Regions from separate parts of the Herbaspirillum lusitanum genome, predicted to be linked through region 2. Evidence: predicted binding sites of a transcription regulator. Region 2 holds the regulator's gene; each other region holds the start of a gene.
The links. Region 2 encodes LexA, which represses DNA repair genes until DNA is damaged. Its sites were predicted from a motif close to ACTGTATNNNNATACAGT; they were not measured.
Positions count from the first base shown of each region.

Region 1: the regulator LexA is predicted to act here: its motif matches at 2,618-2,635, upstream of recA (recombinase RecA).
Region 3: the regulator LexA is predicted to act here: its motif matches at 2,847-2,864, upstream of imuA (translesion DNA synthesis-associated protein ImuA).

Region 1 is NZ_QXFG01000005.1:252,641-257,847, reverse strand. It holds gene sucC (ADP-forming succinate--CoA ligase subunit beta) at 1-514, opposite strand, end outside; gene recX (recombination regulator RecX) at 936-1,406, opposite strand; gene recA (recombinase RecA) at 1,463-2,563, opposite strand; gene DXT88_RS05350 (tetratricopeptide repeat protein) at 2,974-4,605, shown strand; gene DXT88_RS05345 (sensor histidine kinase) at 4,609-5,207, shown strand, end outside.
Region 2 is NZ_QXFG01000008.1:189,173-194,379, forward strand. It holds gene DXT88_RS09330 (flagellin N-terminal helical domain-containing protein) at 1-385, opposite strand, end outside; gene DXT88_RS09335 (tetratricopeptide repeat protein) at 723-2,690, opposite strand; gene lexA (transcriptional repressor LexA) at 2,875-3,525, opposite strand; gene rpsF (30S ribosomal protein S6) at 3,777-4,145, shown strand; gene priB (primosomal replication protein N) at 4,178-4,471, shown strand; gene rpsR (30S ribosomal protein S18) at 4,505-4,789, shown strand; gene rplI (50S ribosomal protein L9) at 4,816-5,207, shown strand, end outside.
Region 3 is NZ_QXFG01000005.1:598,704-603,910, reverse strand. It holds gene DXT88_RS06930 (error-prone DNA polymerase) at 1-740, opposite strand, end outside; gene DXT88_RS06925 (Y-family DNA polymerase) at 751-2,211, opposite strand; gene imuA (translesion DNA synthesis-associated protein ImuA) at 2,141-2,842, opposite strand; gene DXT88_RS06915 (MBL fold metallo-hydrolase) at 3,005-4,015, opposite strand; gene DXT88_RS06910 (LysR family transcriptional regulator) at 4,194-5,075, shown strand.

The sequences.
Region 1 (5,207 bases), on a different contig from region 2:
CGGCTGGAACGCCGATCTTGGTGGCGATGCTGTCAGCGTCGGCATCGGTCAGGCCGGTCGACGGATCGATGGCGATCTGGTGAATCAGTTCAGGGTGGCTTTCAGCAACTTCTTCGATGTCCATGCCGCCTTCGCTGGAAGCCATCAGGACCACGCGTTGGCTGACGCGGTCGGTGACCATGGAAACGTACAGTTCCTTCTTGATGTCCGCGCCTTCTTCGATCAGCAGGCGACGCACTTTTTGGCCTTCCGGGCCGGTCTGGTGCGTGATCAGTTGCATGCCGAGGATCTGGTTGGCGTATTCCCTGACTTGCTCGAGGGACTTGGCAACTTTCACGCCGCCGCCCTTGCCGCGGCCACCCGCATGGATTTGCGCCTTGACGACCCACACCGGACCGCCCAGCGTTTCAGCTGCCTTGACGGCATCTTCAACGGATTGGCATGGAATGCCGCGTGGAACGGTCACGCCGAATTGGCGGAGGATTTCTTTGCCCTGATACTCATGGATTTTCATGGGAGCTTCCCTTTAAGACACTATTAAATAAAACTTACTGGATTGAAATCCGGCTGGCGGCAACACCGCGCGGCGCGAATGAAGGCAAGAATCCGCGCTGGCGCGCCTTCTCCGAACGAGGAGACGCGCGGCTGATGCAGCCGGGCGGATTGCTTAGTAGAAGGTGCGGACAGTGCATTGGGCATAGAGAATGCCATTTGATCAACATTTAATCGTTGTCGCATTGCGTGTCGTCATCGCAAAGATTGCCATGACAGCCGCTAATGCGGCGCAGCAAAAACCCGGAGATTTTAGCACATCTGGCCCCGCCTCGGCAGCGGGATGGGCTTATGGAGACTATTTTTGAGGGATTGGCGTGCGGACAAAAATCCCGGCTGCGCTGTACGTAATGAGGAGAAATCGCAATTAATCTACCGATCGATCAATCAAAATCGTCGTGCTCGCCATCACTCCAGGCGGTTTTGACCGCGGCCTGAATTGCCCGATGCGAAAATCCGCGCTGCTGCAGAAACCGCATGCACTTGGCGCGCGCCATGCCGTCGGCCGGCGCTTCGTCGAACTTGCGCCGCAAGACCTCGCGCGCCCGTTCGTTTTCACCTTGGGTCAGGCCGATTTTGGCGTCGCCCAGCGCTTCGCCGGTGATACCGTGGCTTTTCAATTCGGAAAGGATGCGATTGTTGCCGTAACGACCGACGCGACGATTCACCAATGATTCGGAAAAACGTTCTTGGGAAAGGAATTTGGACTCTTGCAGCCAGTTGAGCAGGGCTTCGATATCGTCGCCATCTTGCGCGTAAGGGGTTAACTTACGCGCAAGTTCCAGACGACTATGCTCACGTGAAGAGAGATATTTGAGCGCTCGCGCCTTCAGGCTGATTTGCGGCCTGGGCATCGGTCACACCGTCGCGATCGTTGCGACCGACAAGACGCGAGCGAAGTACAACGGCATCAGGATTCTTCTGCTGCTACGTTCTTTGCAGAACCTTTGCCAGTCGGTGCCGGTGTTGCAGCAGCACCAGCGCCACTTGCAGCCAACTCAGGAACGCCGAGGGAAGCACGTACCTTGTTTTCGATTTCGCGCGCCAGTTCCGGACGTTCTTTCAGGAAATTGCGTGCATTGTCCTTGCCTTGGCCGATACGTTCGCCGTTATAGCTGTACCAGGCGCCGGACTTTTCCACGATCTTGGCGTCAGAGCCCAGATCGAGGATTTCACCTTCGCGCGATGTGCCTTCGCCATAAAGAATATCGAAGTGGGCTTCGCGGAATGGCGGCGCCACCTTGTTCTTGACGACCTTGACCTTGGTTTCGCTGCCGATGACTTCGTCGCCGGACTTGATCGAACCGGTGCGGCGGATATCCAGGCGCACAGAGGCGTAAAACTTGAGCGCATTGCCACCGGTGGTCGTTTCGGGATTACCGAACATGACGCCGATCTTCATGCGGATCTGATTGATGAAGATCACGGTGGTGCTGGTGCGGTTGATGCTGCCGGTCAGCTTGCGCAGCGCTTGCGACATCAGGCGTGCCTGCAGGCCCGGCAGGGAGTCGCCCATGTCGCCTTCGATTTCGGCGCGCGGCGTCAATGCGGCGACCGAGTCGATGACGATCAGGTCAACGCCGCCGGAACGTACCAGCGCGTCGGTGATTTCCAGCGCTTGTTCGCCGGTGTCGGGTTGCGAAATCAGCAGATCGGACAGATTGACGCCCAGCTTCTGCGCGTAGGTCACGTCCAATGCGTGTTCCGCGTCGATGAAGGCGCAGGTGCCGCCGATCTTTTGCATTTCAGCAATGGCTTGCAGCGTCAGCGTCGTCTTACCCGAGGATTCCGGACCGTAGATTTCGATCACGCGGCCGCGCGGCAGACCGCCGACGCCCAACGCGATGTCCAGGCCGAGGGAACCGGTCGAGACGACCTGGATTTCCTCGAGGACCGCGCCGTCTTCCATGCGCATGACCGAGCCCTTGCCGAATTGCTTCTCGATCTGAGCAAGGGCTGCGGCCAGCGCTTTGCCCTTCTCAGTATTGTTCGCGGATTTTTTATCGTCCATAGGGTTCTTTCAACAAAGTGTTCGTTCGGATCAGTCAGAGATCAACTAAGCAGCACTGTATAAAAAAACAGTTGTTTGTGCAAGTTCTTTTTCTGCTGTTGCAATCTGGAATAGCGGAATGGGCCGAAATGGCCCGGCAGCACAAGGAATACGGTTGCAGACAAAAAATCTTCGATAGTCTGTTAGTATGCCGCCGATCCCCGATTGCCGAAATTCCGATTATAACGGTCCCGCCGGTACGGTTCATGCGTGCACAACGTCGGCTCCCGACCTTTCGAGAGCGACGGCTGTAGCGTCTTTCAGCGATAATGCAAATGATTTCAAGGAATATCCTAGATTTATTACGGATATTCGACGTATTTGATATACATTTCTAGCCAGTAATATTACGAGTTTTCTGCTTTCCCCCTATGACCCTGGTTCCATTCAGCCGCATTTCCAGCCTGCGCTCGCTCATCATTGACGACATGCCGGCCATGCGCCAAAACATTCGCATGCATCTGGGCCAGCTCGGCATTACCAAAGTCGACCAGGCCGGCACGCCCGACGAAGCGATTCGCGCCGTCCAGGGGGGCAGCACCTATGACCTCATCGTCTGCGACTACAACCTGAACAAGGAAACCAACGGTCAGCAGCTGCTGGAATTTTTCCGCACCCAGCACATGTTGTCGCCCACCACCATGTTCATCATGGTCACGGCCGAAAGCGGCTACAACCTGGTCGCCAGCGCCGCCGAGTTCCAGCCCGACGCCTACATGCTCAAGCCGCTGACGGCATCCAAGCTGGCCGATCGCATCGACCGCCTGTTGGAAAAACAGAACGCGCTGCTGCCGATCAATGAAAAGCTCAAGCGCAAGGACCAGGCCGGCGCCATCGTCGAATGCGACAACGTGGTGAAGGTCGCACCCAAATGGATCGTCGACATCCTCAAGATCAAGGGCAGCCTGCTGGTCGAATTGCGCCGCATCGAAGAGGCGCGCGCGGTCTACGCGCAAGCGCTGGAAATGCGCGACGACCAGGTATGGGCCAAGGTCGGCATGGCGCGCTGCAATATCGTGGCCGGCCAATACGACGACGCCAAGGTGCTGGTGCAAGCTGTACTCGCACAAAATTCGCAATATATTGAAGCCTATGACTTGCTGGCGCAGATCGAAGACGCGCAAGGCAATCAGCAACAGGCGCTGGACGCTCTCGCCCGCTCTTCCGAAATCATCCCGTCGGCGCGCCGCAGCCGCCTGGTCGGTGATGCCGCCTATCGCGTCGGCGACCTGGACCAGGCCAAGGAAGCGTTCGACAAGGTGCTCAAGCACACCAAGGGTTCGCTGACCGCGCAGCCGGGCGACCTGCTGACGTTGGCGCAGGTGCATGTCGACACCGGCGACGGTGATGCTGCGCTGGCGCTGCTGGCCAATGCACCCAAGCGTTATGCTGAATCGAAGATGTTCATCTCGACGCAATCGGCCGTGGCGGCGCAGGCGTATGTCCAGCTGGGCGACATGATTTCCGCCGAGATGGCGTTCGAAGCGGCGCGCAACGCCGCCGAAGGTACGCCGTCGGAAATGGGGACGCTCGCGCTGGCCAAGGCGGCTTTCTCGGTCGGCCGTGACGAAGAAGGCGCGCAGCTGATTTCGCAGGCGGTGAAGTCCGACCACGAAAACAAGACGCTGCTGACACTGGCGCGCAAGGTGCTGGCCGATTGCGGCAAGGAAAGCATGACCGACGAACTGGTCGACGGCGCCGTCAAGCAGTGCATGGGCATCATCGCCGAAGCCAATACGCTGATGCGCAGCGCCAAGCCGGACGAATCGCTGGCCAAACTGGAAGAAGCATTGCACAGCATGCCGGAAAACACCGGCGTGCTGATGGCGGCAGCCCAGCTGCATCTGTTGTGGATGAGCCAGCGCGGCATCAACCAGGACTACGTCAAGCGCGTCAACCGCTACCTCAATACGCTGGACCGCCTGATCCCGGGCAACGACCGTGTCAGCAAGATGCATAAATTCCTGCGAGACGCGGTCGCCAAAGCGGCGCAGAAGAGCTGATCCATGGACGCAAAACTGGCCGCCATCATTGTTCACGACATCAAGAATTCGCTCGGCGTACTGGAGGGTGAGTTGCGCGTGCTTGCCGCCGAGTCGCCCGACGAACGCGCCGGCCATGCGCACCTGACCTGCCTCACGCTGCAGGAAAAGCTGATCGGCTTCCTGACGCTGTATAAAGCATCCTCGCAAGGACTGACGGCGCAGATCGAAGCATTGTCGCCGCAGGATTTCCTCGAAGGCCTGCGGCGCCACCTGACCATCGGCCAATCCGGCCTCGAGGTTTCGATCAACAGCGAAGGCATGCCGCTGATTGCCTTCTTCGATGAAAACCTGGTCGGCCTGGCGCTCGAAGCGGCGTTGCAGAACGCCACGCGCTTTGCCCGCTCGCATATCGAACTGGCCTGCCGCAAGGATGGCAACGGCGTGGTCTTCAGCATCCGCGATGACGGCCCCGGCATCGGCACGCACGAAGTCAAACCGTCCACCGGTCTCGGCATGGATTTGTGCCAGGCGATCGCCGCCGCCCACCAAAAAGGCGACAAGAAAGGCGAAGCGCTGCTGGCCAACCACCCCGACGGCGGCGCCCAGTTCGAGCTGCATTT
Region 2 (5,207 bases):
CGTTCAGAACACGGAACGTTTCATCCGACAGTTGCTTGTATTCGTCGTTCAGAGTCTTGCGATCCTGAGCGCTGTTCGAACCGTTGGAAGCTTGAACCGCCAGTTCGCGCATACGTTGCAGGTTGTCGGTAACTGTGCTCAGTGCGCCTTCAGCGGTTTGAGCCAGGGAGATACCGTCGTTGGCGTTACGTTGCGCAACTGCCAGGCCTTTGACCTGAGCATTCATGCGGTCGGCAATTGCCAGGCCTGCAGCGTCGTCCTTTGCGCTGTTGACGCGCAGACCGGAAGACAAACGTTGAATCGAAGTATTCAACGACGATTGCGACATGTTGAGGTTGCGTTGCGTGTTAAGCGACGCAATATTGGTATTAATGACTGATGCCATGTTAATTCTCCTAAGATTTGAGGCCGATAAATCCGAGTTTCAGTGCTTAACTTTGGTTTTTACCTAAAGCCTCAGGCGTTCAAACCGCTGTTGTTAGCTATATCGGACGGTATCGGAAAAAGTTTAATGTTTATCGCAAAAAAATTTTTCCAATGCTGTCCGACCTAAAACTGCGTGCTTCCATACGTCAAGCAAATCTTATTTCGACGCTATTTAAGAAAACTTTAGTGAGTATTATTGGAAAAGTTCCAATTTTGATGCGCAAGAAGTTTGTGCTGGACTGTTGAGAGGTGTCTTCCGAGACTTGCCGTATCGAATGGATGCGGCAAGTCGTTGATTAGGCGATGCTTTTCTTGTTTTCTTGCGCCAAGATTGCTAGCTCCAAAGCCACTTTATTAATAACGGTCGGCCAGTCGCTGCGGGTTTGTTGGCGGAACAGGCGCATGCTCGGATACCAAGGCGAGTCTTCCCGGTCGTTTAGCCAGCGCCAGTCCGGCGTGTGGGCGAGCAACGTCCAGGTGGGCCGGCCGAGCGCGCCGGCCAAATGAACTACCGAGGTGTCGACACTGATAATCAGGTCCAGATTGGCCATGGCCGCAGCCGTATCGGCAAAGTCGTTAAAGGCGTCGCCTATATTGTATACAGGCAGTCCTTGAGGAAGCTTGGCCAACTCAGGCGTGGCCAGTCCTTTCTGGATGGAGAAAAACTGGACGCCAGGTGTATTAAATAACGGGGCAAAGGTCTCAAGCGGGATCGAACGTTTCCGGTCGTTGCCGTGCTCCGGGTTGCCTGCCCAGACGAAGCCGACGCGCAGATCGTTGGTGTTTCCGGCGAGCATGTCCATCTTGTTTTTCCAGCTCTTGATGTCTTGCGGATCGGCGGACAAATAGAACGGGTAAGACGGGATGTCTTCGATGCGATCGGTACCTAGCGCGTGCGGCAGGCTCATCAGCACGTAAGCACAGTCGCATTTGGGCAGCGGGTCGTTCTCGCGCACCAGCGTCACCTGATCGGACACGCTGCGGAACAGGCGGGCAAGCGGATCCTTGACATGCAGCGCCACGCGGGCGCCTTGCTCCAGCAGCTTGTGGACGTAGCGTACGAACTGAATGCTGTCACCGAAGCCTTGTTCATGCATCAGCAAGATGTATTTGCCTGTCAGCGAGGACTTGCCGTCCCATTTCGGGATCAGTCCGAACAGCTTGTGAATCAATTTATAGACGTAGCGACGCTCTTTGACTTCCAGGCGACTCTCATGATTGGCCCAGCCATCCTTCAGATCGCCGGCCAGTAATTGCCCGAGAGCAAGATTGTGTTGGGCAGTCAGATAGTTGGGCTTGAGTGCGAGCGCATCCTTGAAATATTGCAAGGATGACACCGTTTCGCCGTAGTCATACATCGTCGCGCCGATATTATTGAGCGTCACCGGATGCTTTGGGTCGACCTCAAGTGCTTGATGGAACAATGCCATAGCCTCTTCATAGCGATCCTGATAGGTAAACAGGCTCGATGCGAGTTTGGTATAGCTGTTCGGATCCTTGGGGGCAAGCTCAAGGACGCGCTGATAGTGTTCGTTAGCTTTGTCGTAGTCTTTTTGCTTGATGTACGTGTCGGCTATCTTGTTTTGCGCGTAGATGTCGGTCGGGTCCAGCAGCAGGGAGGTCTTGTGGCATTCCAGAGCATCCTTGAGCATGTCCATTTCCTGAAAGGCAATGCCCAGATTAGTGTGTGCCGGAGCAAAATTGATTTGCAGTTGCAAGGACTTGAACAGAACGCCGACGGCCTCTTTGTATTGCTTTGCATCGATCAAGGCCTTGCCCAAGTGAGACAGCGGGCCGGGCGCATCGGGATTGCGTTTGACGGCGTCCTCGAAATAGGCGATTGAGGCATCCGGATCGTTCTTTTCGTGCAAGGCATTGGCTAGGCCAATGCGCGCATCTTTGTTTTCGCTGTTAAGCTTGATGGCTTCCTCGTACAGCGCGATGGAATCCTCGATCCTATCCTGGTTAAGAACGGCGGTGGCCAAGTTGGCAACGTACTCGGAATTTGCCGGATCTGCCGCCACGGCTTTGCGCAGGGCGACCTCTGCCGTGACATAGTCATTTTTATGCATCGCGATTAAGCCCCAGGCATGGTTAGCATAGACCAGGTTCGGCGCGCGCTTGAGTACTTGGGCGCACAGTACTTTTGCCTCGTCGACCTTGTGATCGTCCAGCAAGCTCAGGCATTCTCTTACAGCCAGGAGATCTTTGACGTTGGGTTGAGCGCTCTTGTTGGCGGGCTTGTTGCTGCTACGCGTTGACATGTGATTCCTTACCGGATTGAATGATTGTGCTGCCGTGCAAAGGAAGGGCGCCATCTGCCTTGCTTTGCCGGTCGCAATAAGCTATGCGTATCATATGATGCAATTCTGGTTTCGATCTGGCAAACAGACGTAAAAAAAGCCCGCGATTTAGCGAGCTTTAGTTCGAGCAGGGTCTGAAACGGAATCAGTTCCAGCTACGCAATAAACCTACCGCCAAGCCTTCCAAGGCAAAATTTTCTTCTTCGGAAGAGACCTTGATCACCTTGAAGTCGGGATTTTCAGGCAGCAGTTCAATCAGCGAGCCGGTCTTGCGATAGCGCTTGACCGTGACGTCGTCGCCGATTCGCGCCACGACGATCTGGCCGTTGCGGGCCTGATCGGCTTTCTTTACCGCCAGCAAATCACCGTCCAGGATGCCGGCGTCGCGCATCGACATGCCGCGCACCTTCAGCAGATAGTCGGGTTTTGCCGAGAACAGCGCCGGGTCGACGGTGTAATTGGTTTCGATATGCTCCTGCGCCAGGATCGGCGAGCCGGCGGCGACGCGGCCGACCAGCGGTAGCGACAACTGCATCAGGGCAGGGTGCGGGAGGGCCATCTGACGACCCGGGTTGCCCGCCGATCCGTCTCGCAGGCGGATGCCGCGCGAGGTGCCGGGAGAAATTTCAATGGCGCCTTTGCGGGCCAGCGCCTGCAAGTGTTCTTCGGCGGCGTTGGCCGAGCGGAAGCCGAGCTCATTGGCGATTTCTGCGCGCGTCGGCGGGAAGCCGGTGTTTTCGATGGCGTCTTTGATCAGATTCAGGATCTGTTCCTGGCGAGCGGTCAGTTTGAGCATGTCGACTTTCGGGGAAGTTATGCTGGTTGCATAAACAGTCTGTATTTTTATACAGTTATAAAGCAGTGTCAATCTGCAATATTGAAATCATGTCATCGGCAATTTTTGCTCTGTGGGCGCCGTTCCACGGCAAATGCCTGAAAGCATTGAGGTTTTTGGCATTCTGGTATATGATTGCGGGCTTTCCTCTTCCCACACTCGTCTTGACGCCGAGGTGGGCGATTTGTTAATCAGTCCATAAAGGAGTCTACATGCGTCATTATGAAATCGTATTTATCGTCCATCCGGACCAAAGCGAGCAAGTTCCAGCGATGATCGAGCGTTACAAGGGCATCGTTACTGCACGCGGCGGCAAGATTCACCGTGTCGAAGATTGGGGCCGCCGTCAATTGGCGTACCAAATCCAAAAACTGGCAAAAGCACACTATGTTTGCCTGAATATCGAAGTTGACGGCGAAACTCTGGCCGAAATCGAAACCGGCTTCAAGTTCAACGATGCAGTGTTGCGTCACCTGACAGTCAAGATGAAGAAGGCCGAAACCGGTCCTTCGCCAATCCTGAAGGCTGTCCAGAAGGAAGACGCAGTAAAGAGCAATCGCGCAGAAGCACCAGCGGCTTAATTGCTGACATTGCGAGAAAAGCACCAGGGAGCGTGAATCACTTTCAGTTTGTCGCCAGTATCGCCGAGCGTGACGTCATACGTTACACCCCGGCAGGCATTCCGGTAGTGACTGCGAAGTTGCAGCACCAATCGGAACAGACGGAAGCGGGCATCAAGAGGTTGGTCGAGTTTGAAATCACTGCATTCGCTGCAGGCGAAATTTCAGGTCGGCTTAACCGGGCCGGTCTCGGCGAGATGTTCAAGTTCACCGGTTTCATGGCGCGCAGGAATCGCAATAGCAAAAGCATCGTGTTTCACATCGTTGATTTTGAATCTGTAGTTTAGAACCACTCAATTTTAGATATCAGGAGCCGCAAAATGGCATTCGGTAAAAAGTTCGATAAAAGCAAGTTGAAGCAAAAACGTCAACAGCAAAACCCGCTGTTCAAGCGTAAAAAATTCTGCCGTTTCACCGCAGCAGGTGTTGAGCAAGTCGATTACAAAGACGTCGACACCCTGAAGGATTTCGTGCAAGAAAACGGCAAGATCATGCCAGCACGTCTGACCGGCACCAAGGCACACTATCAGCGTCAAGTTGACACCGCGATCAAGCGCGCACGCTACCTCGCGTTGCTGCCATACACAGATCTGCACAACGCGTAATTGACGACGAGATATAGGAGAAAAACATGCAAGTCATTCTGTTGGAAAAAGTCGTTAATCTCGGTGGTCTGGGCGAAGTCGTCCGCGTCAAGGACGGTTACGCACGTAACTTCCTGATCCCGCAACGCATGGCGCGCCGCGCCACAGCAGCCGCCATCGCCGAATTCGAAGCGAAGCGCGCCGAGCTGGAAAAGGCCGCCGCTGAAAAGCTGGCAGCTGCACAAGCCCAAGGCGAAAAGCTGGCCGGCCTGACAGTCAAGATCACCCAGAAGTCCGGCGTTGACGGTCGTCTGTTCGGTTCCGTGACCAACTTTGACATCGCTGATGCGCTGACAAAGCAAGGTTTCCCGGTCGAAAAGGCGCAAGTTCGCCTGCCGCAAGGTCCTCTGAAGATCGTTGGCGATCACGCTGTTTCGGT
Region 3 (5,207 bases), on a different contig from region 2:
TCGGCGTTCGGCGCCAGATCGTAGCCGCAGTCGCCGACCGCTTTGCCGAGACGGATGGCAGTCAATGTGTCTTGCAGCGGTTTGCGCGAACGGACATGCATGTTGACTTGGCCGAGGGCGGCTATGCACAGCCCGTGACGGTCGGCCGTAGCCTGGAGGACGCCGCGATGTCGGGCGTCCAAAGGACGATAGAGCTGTGTCAGCCCCAGCCATGCCCGTTGGGGAAACGTCTGTTTGAGCCAGCGAGTTTGCTGTTCCAGTATCTCGGCGTCGGCCGGATAATGCGGCGCCAGGATCAGCAGGCAATCAGGCAGTCCGCGCAAATGGGCGTGCGAAGCCTGCGGCGCAGAAAAGTCATCGATGCCGAGTCGATAGTCCCCCTTGTCAGCGCGGGTGCGCCCCAGAGTGATCAATTCGGACAGATTCCCGTAGCCTTCGCGGTTTTGCGCCAGCGCGATCAGCGTCATGGGCGGTTGCTCCGGCGACCAGTCGATACGGAAATGTGCGCCAATGATCAGCTTGATTTCGCGGTCTTTAGTTTGTGTGTATGCGCGCACGACGCCGGCCAACGAGCATTCATCGGTCACGGCGAGCGCGGCATAACCGAGTTGGATTGCGCGTACGGCCAATTCTTCCGCATGCGAAGCGCCTTCCAGAAACGTGAAGTTGGAGAGGCAGAACAACTCGGCATAATCCGGAATGGCGGGTGTCGCCGGTAGGACAGAAGGTGTCTCGCTCATGGCGTTCCTCTTAACCGAACAAACCGTGCAGGTACCAATGCGGCTCCCTACCGTCGACATCGCCGATGCGTTCGCGGTAGATCCAATAATGGCAATGGTTCGCGCCTTCGGCGATGTAATAGTCGCGCGTCACCAGCAGGCCGTTCCACCAGCCCGCCTCGATGCGTTCGGGTGGCGAGACCGGGCGCAGGCGTGCGCCGTAATAAGGACGATGTGCACGTAGGGGCAGCACGACAGGTTGCTCCAGCAGCCAGGTCGGGCGCGGCGGCAAGGGACGGTGGTCCAGCGATGTGGCCGTCGCCATGACCGGCACCCAGCGATTGGCTTGTTCTGGCCGATAATCCGCCAGCGGCGAGGCTTGCAGCACCTTATCCGCACCCAGCCGAGCGACCAGCAATTCGAGCAGGCGCTTGTAGTCTGCCGGCGAACCGCCCGGTTCGGGAAACAGCTTGTCGCTGGCCGGCGCCATGGGCTCGGTTTCGGCGGCTTCCAGCACGACGGCGATAATGGGCGCGCTGATTTCAAGATGCGCCAGCCGTTCTTTTAACAGGCGGATCAAGTGGCTGTCTTGCCAGGTCGATTCGGCCAGGGCGAGCTGAATTGCAGTAGGCGCGACGGCCTGGCGGCCCCGTTCGTGCTCCAGTTGCACGTGCACCTGCTTGACCGCCAACTGGCGAGCGCTCAGCCATCCGCATAGCTGGGCCAGTAGCGCTTGCACGGTATGCAGTGCAGCGTCGGCATGTTCAATGCGTTCGTTTAGTTCGATACGTTGCCGGAAAGTCGGCGGCATCTCGATCCAGGCATGCAACTCCGGTGCATTACCGTAGGCGCAATCAAGCGTATCGAGCATGTGGGTGTGGCCGCGTCGTTGCAAGCCGGCGCGCGGCAAACGGCGCAGATCGGACAAGGTACGGCAGCCGATGCCTTCAAGCCAGTCGAGATAGGGCGCCACAGTGAGCAAGGCGCTGACCGGAAGCCGGTCGAGGCATTGATGCAGACGTTCTTTCTTCATTATCCTGACACCGCCATGCCGAGCCAGCAAGGCGGCACCCGCAGCAGTCGGCGCGCAACTGATGATGGCCGTCAGACCGAGCCGGTGCATGGTGCAACGCACACGCTGGCATAGCATCCGAATGCCGCCGAACAGGCGCAGACTCGCGCCGATATCGAGCAGGACCGTTGCGTCATCGCTGAAACTGGCCTGCGGCGTGTATTGCAGCAAAGCGGTCGCAGCGCCGAACAGCGTCTGCGCTTCGCGCTCAGGTGCACGGTCATGCATCGGTGCCTGCGGCAGCAAGGCCAGCACGCCGCCGCGACGCATGCCATGGCGCACTCCGGCATCCTGGGCAGACGACGAGGCCGCCATAACGCGCGCGTGTTCCAGTACGACGGCGGCAGTGTTACCCAACCAGTTCGGATAAAACACTTCCAACGGCAGCAGGGGCAGGTGTACGGCGATCCACAGGCGCATGATGCAAAAGATTCAGAGAAGGCAAGGAAATAAATAAAGGTTCATCGCGTTGCGGCCCGCGTCGCTTGATGAAGCCGATATCAATGCCGCCGGCGGCCGGCGTCAATGACAGCCGCAAGGCCGCAGGCGACGCATCCTGCGCGCAACTGAGAGGCCGCAACATGACAAAGAGCGTATTGCCGCTTTGCGCCGCCAGATGCAGACGCCGCAAACTGTCTTTGCGCAGATGGCGTTGCCAAAGCAGCAGCGCGGCACAGCTATCGGATTTCAATATCTGTTCCGCAGCCCAGGCGGCATCGGCACTCGTGGCAGTGCGCACCGATAGCAACCGCGAGGCGTCCACACCATTCTGATGCCAGCCAATGATCTGGGGAGCATGCGGCGTCTGCACCAGCGCAATACGATGCGGCGCCAGCGCTTGCAGCGCCGGTCCCAGCAAACGTAACTCGCCCACACCGGGTTGTTGCAACAATAAATCGATCAATGCACCGGTCGGCCAACCGCGTCCCGGCAGCTCTTTCGACAAAGCTGCGAAGCCGGTGTCGATGCAGCGCGCACCGCCAAGCGCCAACTGAGAGGCAAGCCAGAGCCCGCTGTGTATGCTTTGCGGCGAAGGAGTGGACATGGTCATTTATACTGTACAAATATACAGTATAAATGACTTGGGTGGCTAGTCAAAAATCGAAGACTGGGAAATTTGAATATCTATGAACGGCTAGAAACCGGCATTCAGCAGCACTGAGTGCATTGGTTCTAAACGGGGAAACGATTCAATATTGACCTTGAAAGGTGGTTACTTGAGGCTGGTGACATTGTTACTCCCCGCCGAGTAATTGACGGGAAACCACTGGAAGCCATGTTGTTTCGCCCGCAGCCGACCCAGCCCGGGAAAAGGAACGTGAGCGGCGGCGAACAAGATCTTGCCATCCGCGATGCTGGTGAATTCCTTAATGCGCTCCTTTTCGGCTTGTTTGCTATCGCTGTCGAACGCAACGGAGACCGTCGGATCCTGAAATTGAATGGCCGCGACATGGATGATGTCGCCCACCACCATCAACCGATTTCCCTGGCTCTCGATCATGTAGCCCACGTGCCCTGGTGTATGTCCGGCACTTTGATACGCACGGATACCGGGAGTCAGTTCTTCCTCGCCGTCAAACGGACGTATCCGGCCAGCCTTGATGTAGGGGGCCATGATTGTCATGGCGCGGCGGTAGGTGCCTTTCTGGTCGCCGCGATTGCCCCCGGGCGCCTTGGCCATGCTCGCTTCGCTCAGCCAGTAGTCGAGCTCCGTGCGATTGGCGCGGATGATCGCATTGGAAAAATTCATCTTTCCATCCGTCGTCAGCCCGCCAATATGGTCGGCGTGCATGTGCGTGATGTAGATCTCGTCCACTTGAGACGGGGTGTAGCCGGAGGCGCTCATGTTTGCCGCCAGCTTGCCGAGGCGCGGGCCGAAGATATTGCCGGCGCCGGTGTCGATCAGGATGAGTTTGCCCCCCGTATTAATCAGGAAAGCGTTATAGGAGGTTTCAAGCGGGCTCTCCAAATAGTGCGCTGCCAGCACTTCGTTGGTTTTTTGGGGAGTGATGTTGGTGAGGAACTGATCGACCGGCAATTCCAGCGTGCCGTCATTGAGCGCGGTGATCTCGAACCCGCCCAGCATGAAACGGTAGAACCCCGGCGCCGACGTGCCTGCAAAAGGGGCAGCCGCGTGCACCGCACCTTGCAGTAGCAGGCACATGGCAAGCAAGATGTACAGGGCAAGCGACCGAGGCGATGCGAGTGAATGTTGGTATTTCATGAGTGTCCTTTTGTTGAATTTAGAGGCAACGCAAACCATTAACGGTGCTTTCGCGAGTCGCCGGTTGGCGACTGAAGCCAGCCGTATAGCATGCAACGAAGGGTAGTCTCGCAGAGTTCGATATTGTTCATCAACTGAATATAATGAACACTATCCGTTCAATTTTGTTAGGGGTCATATGGAGTGGAGCGATGTCAGGATCTTTCTGGCTGTAGCGCGTACAGGCACGCTCGGCGCTGCCGCGCGCTTACTGCATCTCAGCCATCCAACCATCGGGCGGCGGTTGCGCGCCCTGGAGGAAGCCACGGGCCAAATGCTTTTCCAACGAACGGCCGATGGCTTCGTTCTGACCGAAGAAGGCATGGGGGTTCTGCCGCTGGCCGAGCAAATCGAGGAGGGAGCACTGGCGATGGAGCGGCGGCTGGCCGGAAAGCAGCGTACGCTGGACGGCATCTTGCGGATCACCTCCGCCGACTGGTTCGGCGCCTATGTACTGCCGCCGGTACTGGCTGAATATGCGGCCAGCTATCCCTTGGTCGAGATCGAGGTGCTCACCGGAACGCGTCTGTTCAACCTGGCCCAGCGCGAGGCCGACATAGCATTCCGCATCGTTCCCTTCGAGGAACAGGATATCGTGCAAAGGCGGTTGCTCCGGATGCGCTATGGAGTCTATGTGGCCACCGCCAGCCCCGACCCGGTCATAGGCGACGGCAGCGGAATCCGCCTGATCACCCCCGATACCTTCAGCGGGACTTTTCCGGATACCGCATGGCTGAAGGAGATGTTCCCGAACGCCGGGGTTGTATTGCAATCGAATAACCGGAGCATCAAAGCGCAGATGTGTGCGATGGGGATGGGCATTGCGGTGCTGCCACGCCCACTTGGCGATCAGGTCAACGGCATCCGCCTGCTGGAACTGGGGGTGGAACCGCCGCATCGCGAAATCTGGATGGGCTACCATCGCGACCTCAGGCGGCTGAACCGCCTGCGTGCCTTCGTTGATCTTGCAGTCAAGCATCTCGCCAACGCGACGTTTGATGCGTCTGCCGGACTGCCGTGAGCATCTGGGAATGGACGTTTTGCGCCCTCCTGGTTTCGTTTCATCCGGCCCTGTGATTAGGCGGATCCCTCACGAGATCCGTCAACAGGCCCAGGGAGCCACAGAAAATCTGACAGGGATGTGATGCCTGTC